Regions from separate parts of the Pseudoalteromonas aquimarina genome, predicted to be linked through region 2. Evidence: predicted binding sites of a transcription regulator. Region 2 holds the regulator's gene; each other region holds the start of a gene.
What was found. The regulator FNR, encoded in region 2, switches genes on or off when oxygen is low (the NO sensors DNR and NnrR bind a similar motif). The targets are predictions, from matches to a motif close to TTGATCTAGATCAA.
Positions count from the first base shown of each region.

Region 1: a site for FNR is predicted at 1,412-1,425, ahead of AAEU29_RS13755 (MBL fold metallo-hydrolase RNA specificity domain-containing protein). Genes of this name have one in related genera too.
Region 3: a site for FNR is predicted at 1,489-1,502, ahead of AAEU29_RS10455 (nitrate reductase subunit alpha). Genes of this name have one in related genera too.

Region 1 covers NZ_JBMMUG010000005.1:112,694-117,047, reverse strand. Annotated here, with positions in the region: gene AAEU29_RS13755 (MBL fold metallo-hydrolase RNA specificity domain-containing protein) at 1-1,286, opposite strand, end outside; gene AAEU29_RS13750 (hypothetical protein) at 1,452-1,691, shown strand; gene AAEU29_RS13745 (TonB-dependent receptor plug domain-containing protein) at 2,115-4,354, shown strand, end outside.
Region 2 covers NZ_JBMMUG010000001.1:725,426-729,779, forward strand. Annotated here, with positions in the region: gene ccoS (cbb3-type cytochrome oxidase assembly protein CcoS) at 7-177, shown strand; gene AAEU29_RS03310 (sulfite exporter TauE/SafE family protein) at 167-829, shown strand; gene fnr (fumarate/nitrate reduction transcriptional regulator Fnr) at 877-1,608, shown strand; gene uspE (universal stress protein UspE) at 1,689-2,618, shown strand; gene ttcA (tRNA 2-thiocytidine(32) synthetase TtcA) at 2,677-3,579, shown strand; gene AAEU29_RS03330 (6-phosphofructokinase) at 3,718-4,354, shown strand, end outside.
Region 3 covers NZ_JBMMUG010000003.1:549,859-554,212, reverse strand. Annotated here, with positions in the region: gene AAEU29_RS10455 (nitrate reductase subunit alpha) at 1-1,386, opposite strand, end outside; gene AAEU29_RS10450 (histidine kinase) at 1,676-3,526, shown strand.

The sequences.
Region 1 (4,354 bases), on a different contig from region 2:
CGCATCGCTTCACATGCGCTGACCTCACCGTGATTAATATAAATTTGCTTTGGTAAAGACTCACTTTGCTGAAGCCAATTTAGAATATCTTGATAGTCGCCATGTGCTGAGAGCGAATCTAGATGCAAAACATTTGCCCGTACCTCGACATATTCACCATGTATTTTGATTCTTTCTGCACCATTAATTAAGGCTTCACCTCGCGTGCCTGCTGCCTGGAAACCTAAGAATGCTACTGTGTGTTTATCATCTGGTAATAAGCTTTTTAAGTGATGGAGTACACGACCACCGCTCGCCATACCGCTGGCTGAAACAATAATACAAGGTAAGTGGCGACTATTGAGTAACTCTGACTCTTCTTGTGTTTTTACAAACTCAGTCATGTCATCAATAGCTTGGCATTGCTCTTTTGTTAATTTGTGATGTTTATGTGCTTTCTCGTAAAGGTCGGTTACTTTAATTGCCATCGGGCTATTGAGGTAAACAGGCACATTAGGAATACGTTGTTCTTTTTTGAGCTCAGCTATTAAATGCAAAATCAATTGTGCGCGACCTACTGCAAAAGAGGGCATTAAAAATATACCGCCGCGTTTAAAAGTGTCATTTATGGCATCGGCAAGGATTTGCTTGGTGTCGATAACAGCATGTCGTCTGTCACCATAGGTTGCTTCAACAACCAATAAATCACACGGGGCAATAGCTTCAGGCGGATACATGATAGGGTCATCTTGTCTGCCTACATCACCACTGAATATCAGGGTCTTATTCTTTGCTCTTAGCTCAATACTCGAAGCGCCTAAAATGTGGCCGTTTGCTTTTAAAGTGATCTCAACATTGGGTAATACTTCCGTTAAATGATGAAAGTCTAATGGAACAAAAAGTGACAATGACTTTTTAGCATCATTTAATGTATAAAGTGGCTCTGCAGGAGAGTGTTTAGAAAATTTCTTTTTATTAGCGTATTTGGCGTCTTCTTCTTGTAAAAAACCGGCATCGGGTAATAACACTTCGCATAGTTTTAATGTTTCATATGAACAAAAAATAGGACCTCTAAACCCTTGTTTATACAGAAGTGGGATGTAGCCAGAGTGATCTATGTGGGCATGAGTCAATAACACGGCATCTAATTGTGCTATATCAAATGGAAGAGATTGCCAATTGCGGGTTCGGTAATTTTTAATGCCTTGATATAAGCCGCAATCAATCAAGATTTTGAGATTATCAATTTCGAGCAGGTGTTTTGAACCTGTCACTGTACTTGCTGCCCCGATAAATGTTAATTTCATGGCAAGCTCCATATTTAGTGTAATTAGCTCTATTTTAGTCAATCTTACTAATAATGAATTACTCGTAAGTTGTCATTTAAAGCTAACACACTGAAAGTTATATTAAAATATATTTGGCATAGAGTTTGATTTAAGTTAAGTAAATTGGAAATTTGAGAGGTTTATATGGCAGAACAAGGATCAGCAGGCAATGTAATTGCCGCTATTTGTAATGTGTTTTTTCCAGGTCTAGGCCAACTTGTGCAAGGCCGAATCGGCGCAGCATTAGTTTTTGCAATTGTAGTATTTGGCGGTTATGCACTGTGGTTTTTGGTGGTTCCAGCAATTATTGGTGGTATTTTCCATTTATGGTCAATAATCGATGCAGCAAAGTTTAGAAAAGTGGTTATTTACCGAGAATATTAACCAAAAGTTAATTATTTCATTTATCGCAAGATTGGCGTCCGTTAATCTTGCATTTCACTCCTCCTACCAATTATTTCTATCTAAAATGATTGAAAATTGCCCTTTGAAGTATGAAATAAGCGATTAGTCACTGATATTTATTGCTTAAATTGTAAATAACTGTAAATGGAATTTTTTAACTGTAAATTTAGATTTACTGTTGTAACGCTATAACCTATTGTTTTTAATTGTTTATTTTTTTTGTTTTTATCCTGCATTTAATTTAGTTTGTTTTTTATAAAAATGTTGTTTGTCGATAACGGCTCACCTTTTGTAATTTTTGTGTTAAAACAATGGTGTTCAAATTACATTTTGAAATAATTTGAAATACATTTGTGTAATTTGTAACGCATAACATTTAGAAAACTTCAGGGAAATCTCATTTTGAAAAACTTAAGCTTATTAGCGCTTGGTATAAAAGGCGCGTTATTTGCTGGTGCAGTGACTAGTTTTGCTGCAACAGCTGCTGAAGAAGCAAATCAAGGCGAAGAAGTAGAACGTATTACCGTTACTGGTTCTAAAATCAAGCGTATTGGTGAACTTTCAGCTACTCCTGTTACAGTAATCACTGGTGATACACTAACTGATGCTGGTATTACAAACGTTGCAGACTTACTTCAAGATTTACCATCGGCGACGACAGGTCTTTCTCCAGAAACAACAAATAATACTATTTTCGCAAGCGGTCTTAACAATACAGACCTTCGTGGTTTAGGTCCTAACCGTACTCTTGTTCTTGTTAACGGTCGTCGTTTCGTTTCAGGTTCACCTACATCAAGTGCTGTGGACTTAAACAACATTCCAACAGCAATGATTGAGCGTATCGAAGTAACAACTGGTGGTGCATCTGCTGTTTATGGTTCTGATGCTATTGCTGGTGTTGTAAACATTGTAACTAAGCAATCATTTGATGGTATTGAGTTTGACGCATCTACACGTCAACCTTCTCAAGAAGGTGGTGAATCAAGTTATGCATCATTAACATTTGGTGGTGAAGCAGACAAAATTAGTTTTATCACTAATATTTCATACACTAAAGATGAGCAGTTACGTGGTGACCAACGTGATTTCATCAAAAATGGTGTTATTGCTATTGACCACCCAGATAACGTAAATGACGAAGATGGCATCCCTCGTCGTATTATCTATGATCAAGAAGGTTCAACTTCATTACGTTTCTACAGCAAGACTGGTGATTTCTTTGCTCCAGATGGTCACTTCATTTTTGCTGATGATGGTTCTATCCGTCCATTTGTTGAAGGTGAGCGTTTACCAGCGAGTTCAACACCTGGTAGCCGAAACACTAACTACTACACTGGTGACGGTGACGGTTATAACTTCTTAGAGCATAAGTATGTTCGTACGCCGCTTGAGCGTATTAATGTGAACACGCAAGTAAATATGGAACTTGCTGACGATCACAATATGACATTTGAAATGCTTTATTCAAATACGTCTGCTTTTGGTGAAAGCTCACCAGCATTCTTCTACCTACCAGGAATGAGAGCTGATAACGCATTCTTCAGTGACGAAACTAAACAGTTCTTTGCTGATCGTGGTATGTCTTCATATGGTTCTTATTACCTAGCAGATATGTTTGGCCACCGTAAGTATGACCAAAAACGTCAAACTGTTCGTGGTGCATTAGGCTTTGACGGTATGATTACTGATAACTGGAGCTACGATGCGTATGCTCAAATCGGTTACGTACAGCAAGACACAACTTGGTTTGGTGAGTTACTTGTAGATAACTTCTTCAACGCACTTGATGCAGTAGAATTTAATGGTCAAATCGTGTGTGCTGACCGTAATGATGCTGGTGAAGTTGTTGGTGGTTTGTCTGGTTGTGCACCATTAAATATTTGGGGTAAAGGCTTAGCATCTCAAGAAGCTCTTGATTATGTAGGTACTGATGCAACTCGTCGTGCAAGCATCAAGCAAACAGTTGTTGGTGGTACTGTTAGCGGTGATTTATTTGAATTACCAGCAGGTCCTCTAGCATCAGCATTCACTCTTGAATATCGTGAAGAACGTGCTGAGACACTACCAGATCCAGCGATGCGTAAAGGTCTAATCTTTAACAACCAATCAGATGCACTATTCGGTGAGTTTGATGTTAAAGAAGCGGCTGCAGAATTCTCAATTCCAGTATTATCTGACATGCCGTTTGTTCAAGATTTATATGTTGAACTAGCATACCGTTACATGGATTACTCATCTACAGGTACTGATGACGCGTGGAAAGTAAGTCTTAACTATGTAATGAACGATGATTTACGTTTCCGTTTGAACCGCTCTAAGTCAGTTCGTGCACCAAACATCGATGAGTTATACAGTCCTCCAGGCCAAACTTACGCGAGCTTCAATGATCCTTGTGAACAAGGCCAAATTGACAATGCTGGTGAATACAAAGCAAACATTGAGCGTAACTGTCGTGCAGCTGGTATCCCAGTTGGTTGGGCGCCTTCTGATCTTTGGAAGCAAACAACTCACCCAGGTTACGTTGTAGGTAATGATGACTTAACAAACGAAACAGCATATGACATTACATATGGTTTCATTTATACGCCAGCATACCTTGAAGGCTTCAGTGTAACGTTAGATTACTGGAAGTTTGAGCTAGA
Region 2 (4,354 bases):
TTAGTTGTGAGCATCATTTATGTATTAATACCAATTGCAATATTATTGGTTATTGTGGCAATCGGCATTTTCTTTTGGGCTGTGCGCAGTGACCAATTTAATAATCTCGACAAACAAGCCCACAGCATTTTGTTCGAAGACGATAAAGAACAACACAAAAAAAGTAATGACAACTAGTCAGCTGTTATCCGCACTTATTATGGGATTGCTAGGCAGTGGGCACTGTTTAGCAATGTGCGGTGGTGTTGCGTCGTCTCTTACGCTTGCAGTAAAAGATAAAGCCTTAGTTAAACGCTACACCCTACTCTACAATCTTGGTCGCATTTTAAGTTATTGCCTTGCAGGTGCCCTTGCAGCTGGCATCAGTCAACAGTTTGCATCTCGTTCAACCACATTTTCATTTGTTTTATCCATATTAAGTGGCGTGTTTATGATCTTGGTTGGTCTTTACATTATGCGCTTAACATTTTCTCTTAACTGGATAGAAAAAGTGGGAAAATATGCGATATGGCAACATCTAGTTAAATTTAATAAGCGTTTATTACCGGTTAATACCAATCACAAAGCACTTGCTTACGGTATGCTTTGGGGCTGGTTACCCTGTGGTTTAGTCTATTCAGCCCTATTATTCTCCATATCAACACAATCGGCTATTTATGGTGCAACCTTTATGTTGTTGTTTGCACTTGGTACTTTACCAGCGATGGTTGGACTTGCTTTTGCAGCAGATAAATTTAAACAAATACTTAACCATAATTTCGTACGAATGATGTTTGGTAACATCTTCATTTTCTACGGTTTATACCTTTTGATAATTGCGTTATTATAAGGTTTTATTATACATTATTCTGGTATTACGTTTTCTCTAGGTGTGTCATGGAATTGAGCAAAAAATCAGTGTCAAAAAACTGCGCTATTAAGTGTCAGGATTGTAGTATTAGTCAACTGTGTATCCCTGTTTCGTTAAACAGTGAAGAAATGGGTAAATTAGATGACATCATCGAGCGTAAAAAGCCGCTACACAAAGGTGATTTCTTGTTTGAAGCAGGTCAACCGCTTCGCTCAATTTACGCTGTGCGTTCAGGTTCATTTAAATCTTACACATTAACTGAAAGCGGTGAAGAACAAATCACAGGTTTCCATTTAGCCGGTGATATTGTTGGCTTTGATGGTATTAGCACCATGAGCCACAGAAGCTATGCTCAGGCAATGGAAACTGCCATGGTATGTGAAATTCCATTTACCACCCTTGATGATTTATCTGGCAAATTACCTAAATTACGCCATCAGGTCATGCGTATGATGAGTAATGAAATCAATTACGACCAAGAAATGCTATTGATGCTTAACAAAAAAACCGCTGAAGAACGTTTAGCTGCATTTTTAGCAAACCTCTCTACACGCTTTGGTGAGCGCGGCTTTAGTAAAAAAGAATTCCGCTTAACAATGACCCGTGGTGAGATAGGTAATTATCTTGGTTTAACTGTTGAAACCATCAGCCGTTTATTAAGTCGTTTCCAAAAAGCGGAAATCATCAAGGTTGAAGGTAAGTTTATTACCATTCTTAATGCTGACGAATTATTCAAAGTCGCTTCTATTAAGTCTTGATCTAAAACAAAATATTCTATTAGAAACCTTTCAAATTAGTTTAGATCCATTACACTGGATTTATACTTTGGGAGGTTTTTATGAATACCATCAAAAAAATACTTGCGGTAATTGACCCAAGTAAAGAAAAACAAATTGCGTTAAACCGATCATTTGAGTTGGCAAGGAAGTCCGGCGCACAAATTACTGCTTTCTTATCTATTTACGATTTTTCCTATGAAATGACCACCATGCTTAGTCGCGAAGAACGTGATGCAATGCGTGATGCTGTGATAAATGATAGAAAAGAATGGATAAATTCACTTATTGAACAACAGGCTGGCGACTTAAACGTTGATTGTCAGGTGGTTTGGCATAACCGCCCTTTTGAATCGATAATTGAAACCGTGCTAGAGCAAGAATACGATATTGTTGTAAAAGGCACCCATCAACACGACACTTTAAAGTCCGTTATTTTTACACCCACTGATTGGCATTTGATCCGTAAATGCCCTGTTTCACTCTTACTTGTAAAAGAGCATGACTGGCCTGCAGGCGGCCAAATCCTAGCAGCAGTAAACGCCTCAAGTGAAGAAGAAACACATCAAGCACTTAATCACACCATTTTAAAAGAAGCGGCTTATCTTGCAGATTTAATTGATGGCAATCTCAATGTTGTTAATGCCTACCCTGGAACTCCTGTAAATATTGCAATTGAAATCCCAGAATTTGATGCTGGGCAATATACAGAATCAGTTAAAGCACATCATATTGCTGCTACTCATAAATTAGCCGAGCAATATCAGATAAATCCAAATCACTGTTACATTAATGAAGGTCTTCCTGAAGATGTATTGCCGCAAGTGGCAAATCAGTTAGATGCAGAGCTCGTTGTAATGGGTACTGTTGGACGTACTGGTATTAGCGCTGCGCTTATCGGCAATACTGCTGAGCACGTGATTGATAGCTTAAACTGTGATGTATTGGCACTTAAACCACAAGGTTATAAAAGTCCATTAGATAAGTCTTAACCTCGTTAATATTTTCACCTATAATACGCCCCTTTATTTGTTCTAGGGGCGTATTTGTATGTCGCATTCAGCAGAAGCTAAAGCGAAATATAACCTTAATAAGTTACAGAAACGACTTCGTCGTTTTACCGGCCAAGCGATTGCAGACTTCAATATGATTGAAGAAGGCGACCGTATAATGGTGTGCTTATCAGGCGGTAAGGACAGCTACACACTGCTTGATATTTTGCAAAACCTACAACGCTCAGCGCCTGTTAACTTTGAGCTTTTTGCGATTAACCTAGATCAAAAACAGCCTGGTTTCCCAGAGCATATTCTGCCTGAATATCTTGATTCATTGGGTATTGAATACAAAATTGTAGAAGAAGATACCTACAGTATTGTTAAAGATATTATTCCTGAAGGTAAAACTACTTGTTCACTGTGCTCACGTTTACGCCGTGGTATTTTATACCGTACAGCGAAAGAGATGGGCGCAACTAAAATCGCACTAGGCCATCACCGTGACGATATGATTGAAACTATGTTTTTAAACATGTTTTACGGTGGTAAATTAAAAGGCATGCCTGCTAAGTTATTAAGTGATGATGGCCAACATATGGTGATACGGCCACTTGCCTACTGTAAAGAAAAAGACATTGTAAAATACGCAGAAGCTAGAGAGTTTCCAATTATTCCTTGCAATTTATGTGGCTCACAAGAGAACTTACAACGTAAACATATTAAAGCAATGCTTAATGAGTGGGATAAAACGCAACCAGGTCGCGTAGAAACTATTTTTACTGCAATGCAAAACGTGGTGCCGTCACACTTGGCTGATCCTTCTATTTTCAACTTTGTTGAGCTGAACAAAGATTCGCAAATAACTGAAGGTGATATTGCCCTCGATAAGCCAGATGTACCTGCGGTACCAGTTGGCCTTGAAATAGAAGAGCAAGACGTCAACATTATCCAACTTTAAATTGTTTGGTAGTTATCAATTTATAAAAGGAAGCGTTGGCTTCCTTTTTTATTGCTCGAAATAAAGTTATCAACTATTTAATTTAAGAAGATTTTTTACTAGTATTGAGCATTATGCGCAGCCACTTAGTAACTTCATATGAATAAAAAAATTGCTCTCATCACCTCTGGCGGCGATGCACCAGGAATGAATGCCGCTATCCGAGCCGTCACCCTGCAAGCAGAAAAGTATCAGTACCAAGTACTCGGTTTTATCGGTGGTTATAACGGCCTAATTGACAATCATTCTATCGAATTAAATTGCCATCGTGTTGACGATATTATTCGTAAAGGTGGCACCATTTTAAAATCAGCTCGCTGTAAAGAAATGTTAAATCCAAGCGGCCCAAAACAAGTGGTAGATACACTAAACGCCAATAATATCGATGCATTAATCGTAATTGGCGGTGATGGTAGCTTTAAAGGATGCCAAGCGATTAGTGCCATATGGCAAGGCAACATTATTGGTATTCCCGGCACTATTGATAACGATATCAATGGTACCGATCAAACCATTGGATTTTGGACTGCAGTTGAAACCGCACTCGACAGCATAGATAAAATTCGTGATACCGCAAATGCCTTTGAGCGCATTTTTATCGTTGAAGTGATGGGACGAAATTGCGGTTTTCTCGCTGTTGAATCCGCAATCGGCTCAGGGGCTGAACACATTGTGTGTAAAGAAATAATAGAAGATGAAGTGCAGTTTATTGATCATTTACTCGTTAATATCAACA
Region 3 (4,354 bases), on a different contig from region 2:
TTTAGCTGGTACTTTACGTTTTAATATTTCATCATGCTGGGTATTTTGGAAGTAACCAAACTCGTGTTCAGCGCCACCAAAATAGGGGAAGTTAACTTCAACAATTTCATCATGGCCAGACTTTAGACTGGTTTTAAGCTGTACTGATTCGCCTGATTTACCATCCAGTTGATCAATGTTCCACTTACCTTTTTCGCCCCAGCGATAACCCACAGAGCCCGTTGGCGATACCAGCTCACCATCCGTTTCGTTAATAGCAATGGTTTTCCACTCTGGGTTGTTATCTTGACCTAGGTTATCGGATAGATCAGACGCTCTTAAAAAACGACCTTGGCTTAAGCCATTTTCCGTTTCATCTAGCAAAACTAGCATTGGGAAGTCAGTATAACAGCGCACGTAGTCACTAAAGTACTCACTGTGCCCCTTAACATGGAACTCTTTTAAAATAACGTGAGCAAACGCCATCGCAAGTGCAGAGTCAGTGCCTTGCTTAGGTGCTAACCAATGATCCGTCAGTTTCGACAATTCAGAGTAATCTGATGTGATCGACACTACTTTAGTACCTTTATAACGTACTTCTGTTAAGAAGTGCGCGTCAGGCGTACGCGTTTGTGGCACATTTGAGCCCCACGCTAAGATGTAATTTGAGTTATACCAATCTGCCGACTCTGGTACGTCAGTTTGTTCGCCCCAGATTTGTGGTGATGCTGGCGGTAAATCACAGTACCAATCATAAAAACTTAAACAGTTACCACCGATAAGTGATAAGTAACGCGCACCGGCCGCGTAAGATACCATCGACATCGCTGGAATTGGTGAGAAGCCTGTAATACGATCCGGGCCATAGGTTTTTGCTGTATAAACATTCGCTGCCGCAATGATTTCATTAACTTCATTCCAATCAGCTCGAATAAACCCACCAAGACCACGTTGTTGTTTGTATTCTTTCGCTTTTTCTGGGTTTTCTACAATTGAAGCCCATGCGTCAACAGGGTCTTTGTGCTGCAACTTAGCGGCACGCCATAATTTGATTAAGCGTTTTCTAATTTTTGGGTGTTTTAAGCGATTGGCACTGTAAATATACCAAGAATAACTAGCCCCGCGAGGGCAACCTCTTGGCTCATGATTAGGCAGGTCGGGACGTGTTCTAGGGTAATCTGTTTGTTGTGTTTCCCATGTTACTAGCCCGTCTTTTACATAAATTTTCCAGCTACATGAACCTGTACAGTTTACACCGTGCGTTGAACGTACAATTTTGTCATGCTGCCAACGACGGCGATAACCATCTTCCCAGCTTCTATCTTCATTGGTGGTTACACCATGAGTATTGGAAAATGCATCTTTTTTTGTTTTAAAGAATTGCATTTTATCTAAAAAGTGACTCATTTTTCACTCCTACATTACTTTTCTTACGGCGTTATCGCTTGGTGACAGCAAGCAAAAAAACCAGTGCTGAAAGAGATAATAAGAGCTCGGCAGGTAATAAAATTGATATAGATCAAAAAGCCAAAACGAGGTAATTAGCAGAGGGTTGCTAACTACCCCCTTATAGGTATAGAGTGAAAAATTGAACCTCTTATAATAGGGGCTCCAGCGATATGCATACCCAAAAAAACGCATTGAACATAGTAACAGTGATGTTTTAAGGGGTAGTTTTTAAAGAGAGAAGAAATAAATGTTAAATCGAGCCAAACGTTCCATTGTTTTTCGAATTAGCACACTTATGACCAGCGTGATTGCCATGGCCTTTATCAGTATTTTTTCGTCTGTTTATATCTCGGAGTTGAGTGAGTTTGATGGCGCTGCGATTAATCTATCTGGTTCTATGCGCATGTTAACCTTCAAAACAACCAGCCAAATAGCCGATTATCAAAACTTACCGAGTGAAGAGAAGCTCGCTCATATACACAATTCAATCTCGCGCTTTGAAAAAAAACTGAATAATAGCATTTTAAAAATTGAGTTTACCCAACACAAAGACATCGCTATTGAACATGGCTACAACACCATAAAAACAACTTGGCAGGAAGAAATTATCCCGTTGTTTAATCAAGCAATACAACAACAAATCCCTATTGATAAGCTGTTATTTCGCGCCACAGCATTTGTTGATTTAATTGATAAACAGGTGATCCTATATCAACAAAAAGCCGAAAGCCGCTTGGAGTTATTACGCATCGTGCAAATTACCACGCTGTTTATAACTTTAATCCTGATCTATATTTGCCTTTATTCTGTTCACTACAAAATTTCAATACCATTAAAAGAGCTTACCAATGTGGCAAAAAAGTCCACGCAAGGTGATTTCTCTCACCGCGTTAACCTTGACCAACAAGATGAGCTAGGTTTGCTTGCCAACACTATCAACGCAGCCAGTGATACCATTGAAACCATGTATGGCAATTTAGAAAAGCGTATTGCCTCTAAGACGAAAAAGTTAAAACGTAGCAAAGACATGATCGAGTTATTGTTTGATATTTCTAATCAAACCAATCAATCTGCATCAGGTGAATTGATGTTTCAACCGATTATTGAACAACTTGCTGATATTAGTGAAATATCAGACATAGACTTATGTTTGCTGACTCCTGAAGGCGATGTGCCATTTCAACATCTAGTATCTAGCCCACAACAATTATTATTAAGTGCGTGTGTTAAAGGGAATTGCGCAACCTGTCATGAAAGGCAATATGTTTATGACAACAGCTCTAAAACCATTCAAATTAAGTTCCCTTTGCAAACACCCACGTTGAGATATGGTGTGTTAGTCGTCAACTTACCAGAGGGTGCATTGCTTGATCCATGGCAAAGTCAGTTATTTAAATCCGTTGCGGATCAAATTACTCTTGCGCTCAGTTTGCAGGGAAAGAGCCACCAACAACGTCGTATCGCGCTGCATAATGAACGCTCAATTATTGCCCGAGAGTTACACGACTCCCTCGCTCAGTCACTTTCATACCTTAAAATTCAAGTAACCCGAATTCAAAAAGGGGTAGATAAAGAAGTAGACAAAGCGGCATTACAAGAGATTATTGCTGAGTTGCGTGAAGGGTTAAGCTCCGCCTATCGTCAATTACGTGAACTACTCACCACATTTAGATTGCAAATCACCGATTCAGGGTTACAGCAGGCATTGAGTGATACCCTTGATTTACTGCAACAACGAACTGCAATGCGCCTTAGCCTTGATTATCAGATTGGCAATATTCCACTTTCTCCAACCGAAGAGATCCATATTTTACAGGTGGCAAAAGAAGCGTTACAAAATTCGGTATACCATTCAAAAGGCACTGAAGCATCAATCTCAATTGCTGAAAATGCGGATAAAACAATATCACTTGCAATCAAAGACAATGGTGTAGGTATTGGTAATGATCCGCAGAAAATCAATCATTACGGTCTTGCCATTATGCGAGAGCGCAGCACATCCTTAAATGGCGAATTCAACATTAACGAAGTTGGACAAGGCGGTACTGAAGTTCATGTCCGCTTTAAGCCTACTTACCTTAATGCTCATGCCGCTTAAATCATTTGATTAGACAAGCTCAATAACAAATGTAACCTAGCAAGGTGCTTAGCACTGAAATTTATAGCCTTGCTAGGTGATAATACCAATTCACTTAAGTAGCTGCTCATCCTAGCGGACTAAATATACCCAAGCCATCTGAAGATGCATGCTTCAGAGCTATCACAGCGCTTTCAAGTCAAGGCGTGTTAATCAAGGAATGTAGGTACCATTCAAATTAACACAACGTAGGATTGAATTTGCGGTGAAGCTCCTAAAGGGCAAGGTTAAAAAGCATTTATACCGCGTTGCCCCACAAGGATGTAGGGTAAGGTGACAATGCAGGAGCACATTGTCTTTATTGATTTTGAAAAGGGAACACCATTTCCTGCAATCATTGCCTTGTCTAAATGCTTTTTATCTCTTGCTGAAATAAAGCATCTTCAGGTGACTTGGGTATATCATGCTAACTGCGTTAGTATTTATCAATGTAGAGCAACTACATAAGAAAAAATCGCCTTATTATCATTTCATTTATCTAGCGCTAACCCTGATCACATACTTAACAGAATTGGTATAAAAACTGTAGGTTTTTATTTGATAATTAAGCTAAGAGATGAATTAATAAGGTTTAGTTATCTAAGTAAGTTATTACCAACGCAGAGAAAGGTGATTTTGGCCAGAGCTTAAAGGGCTATGGCTTTATTCTATTACCTTTATTGGCACTTCACTCATTTAGAACTGGAAATATAAGATTAACATTCTATCAATTGGACATACCAGTTTATGCAATTCACTCTTTATCCCAGCTGATAAAAAAACCACTTAAGTAATTAAGTGGTTTTGCTT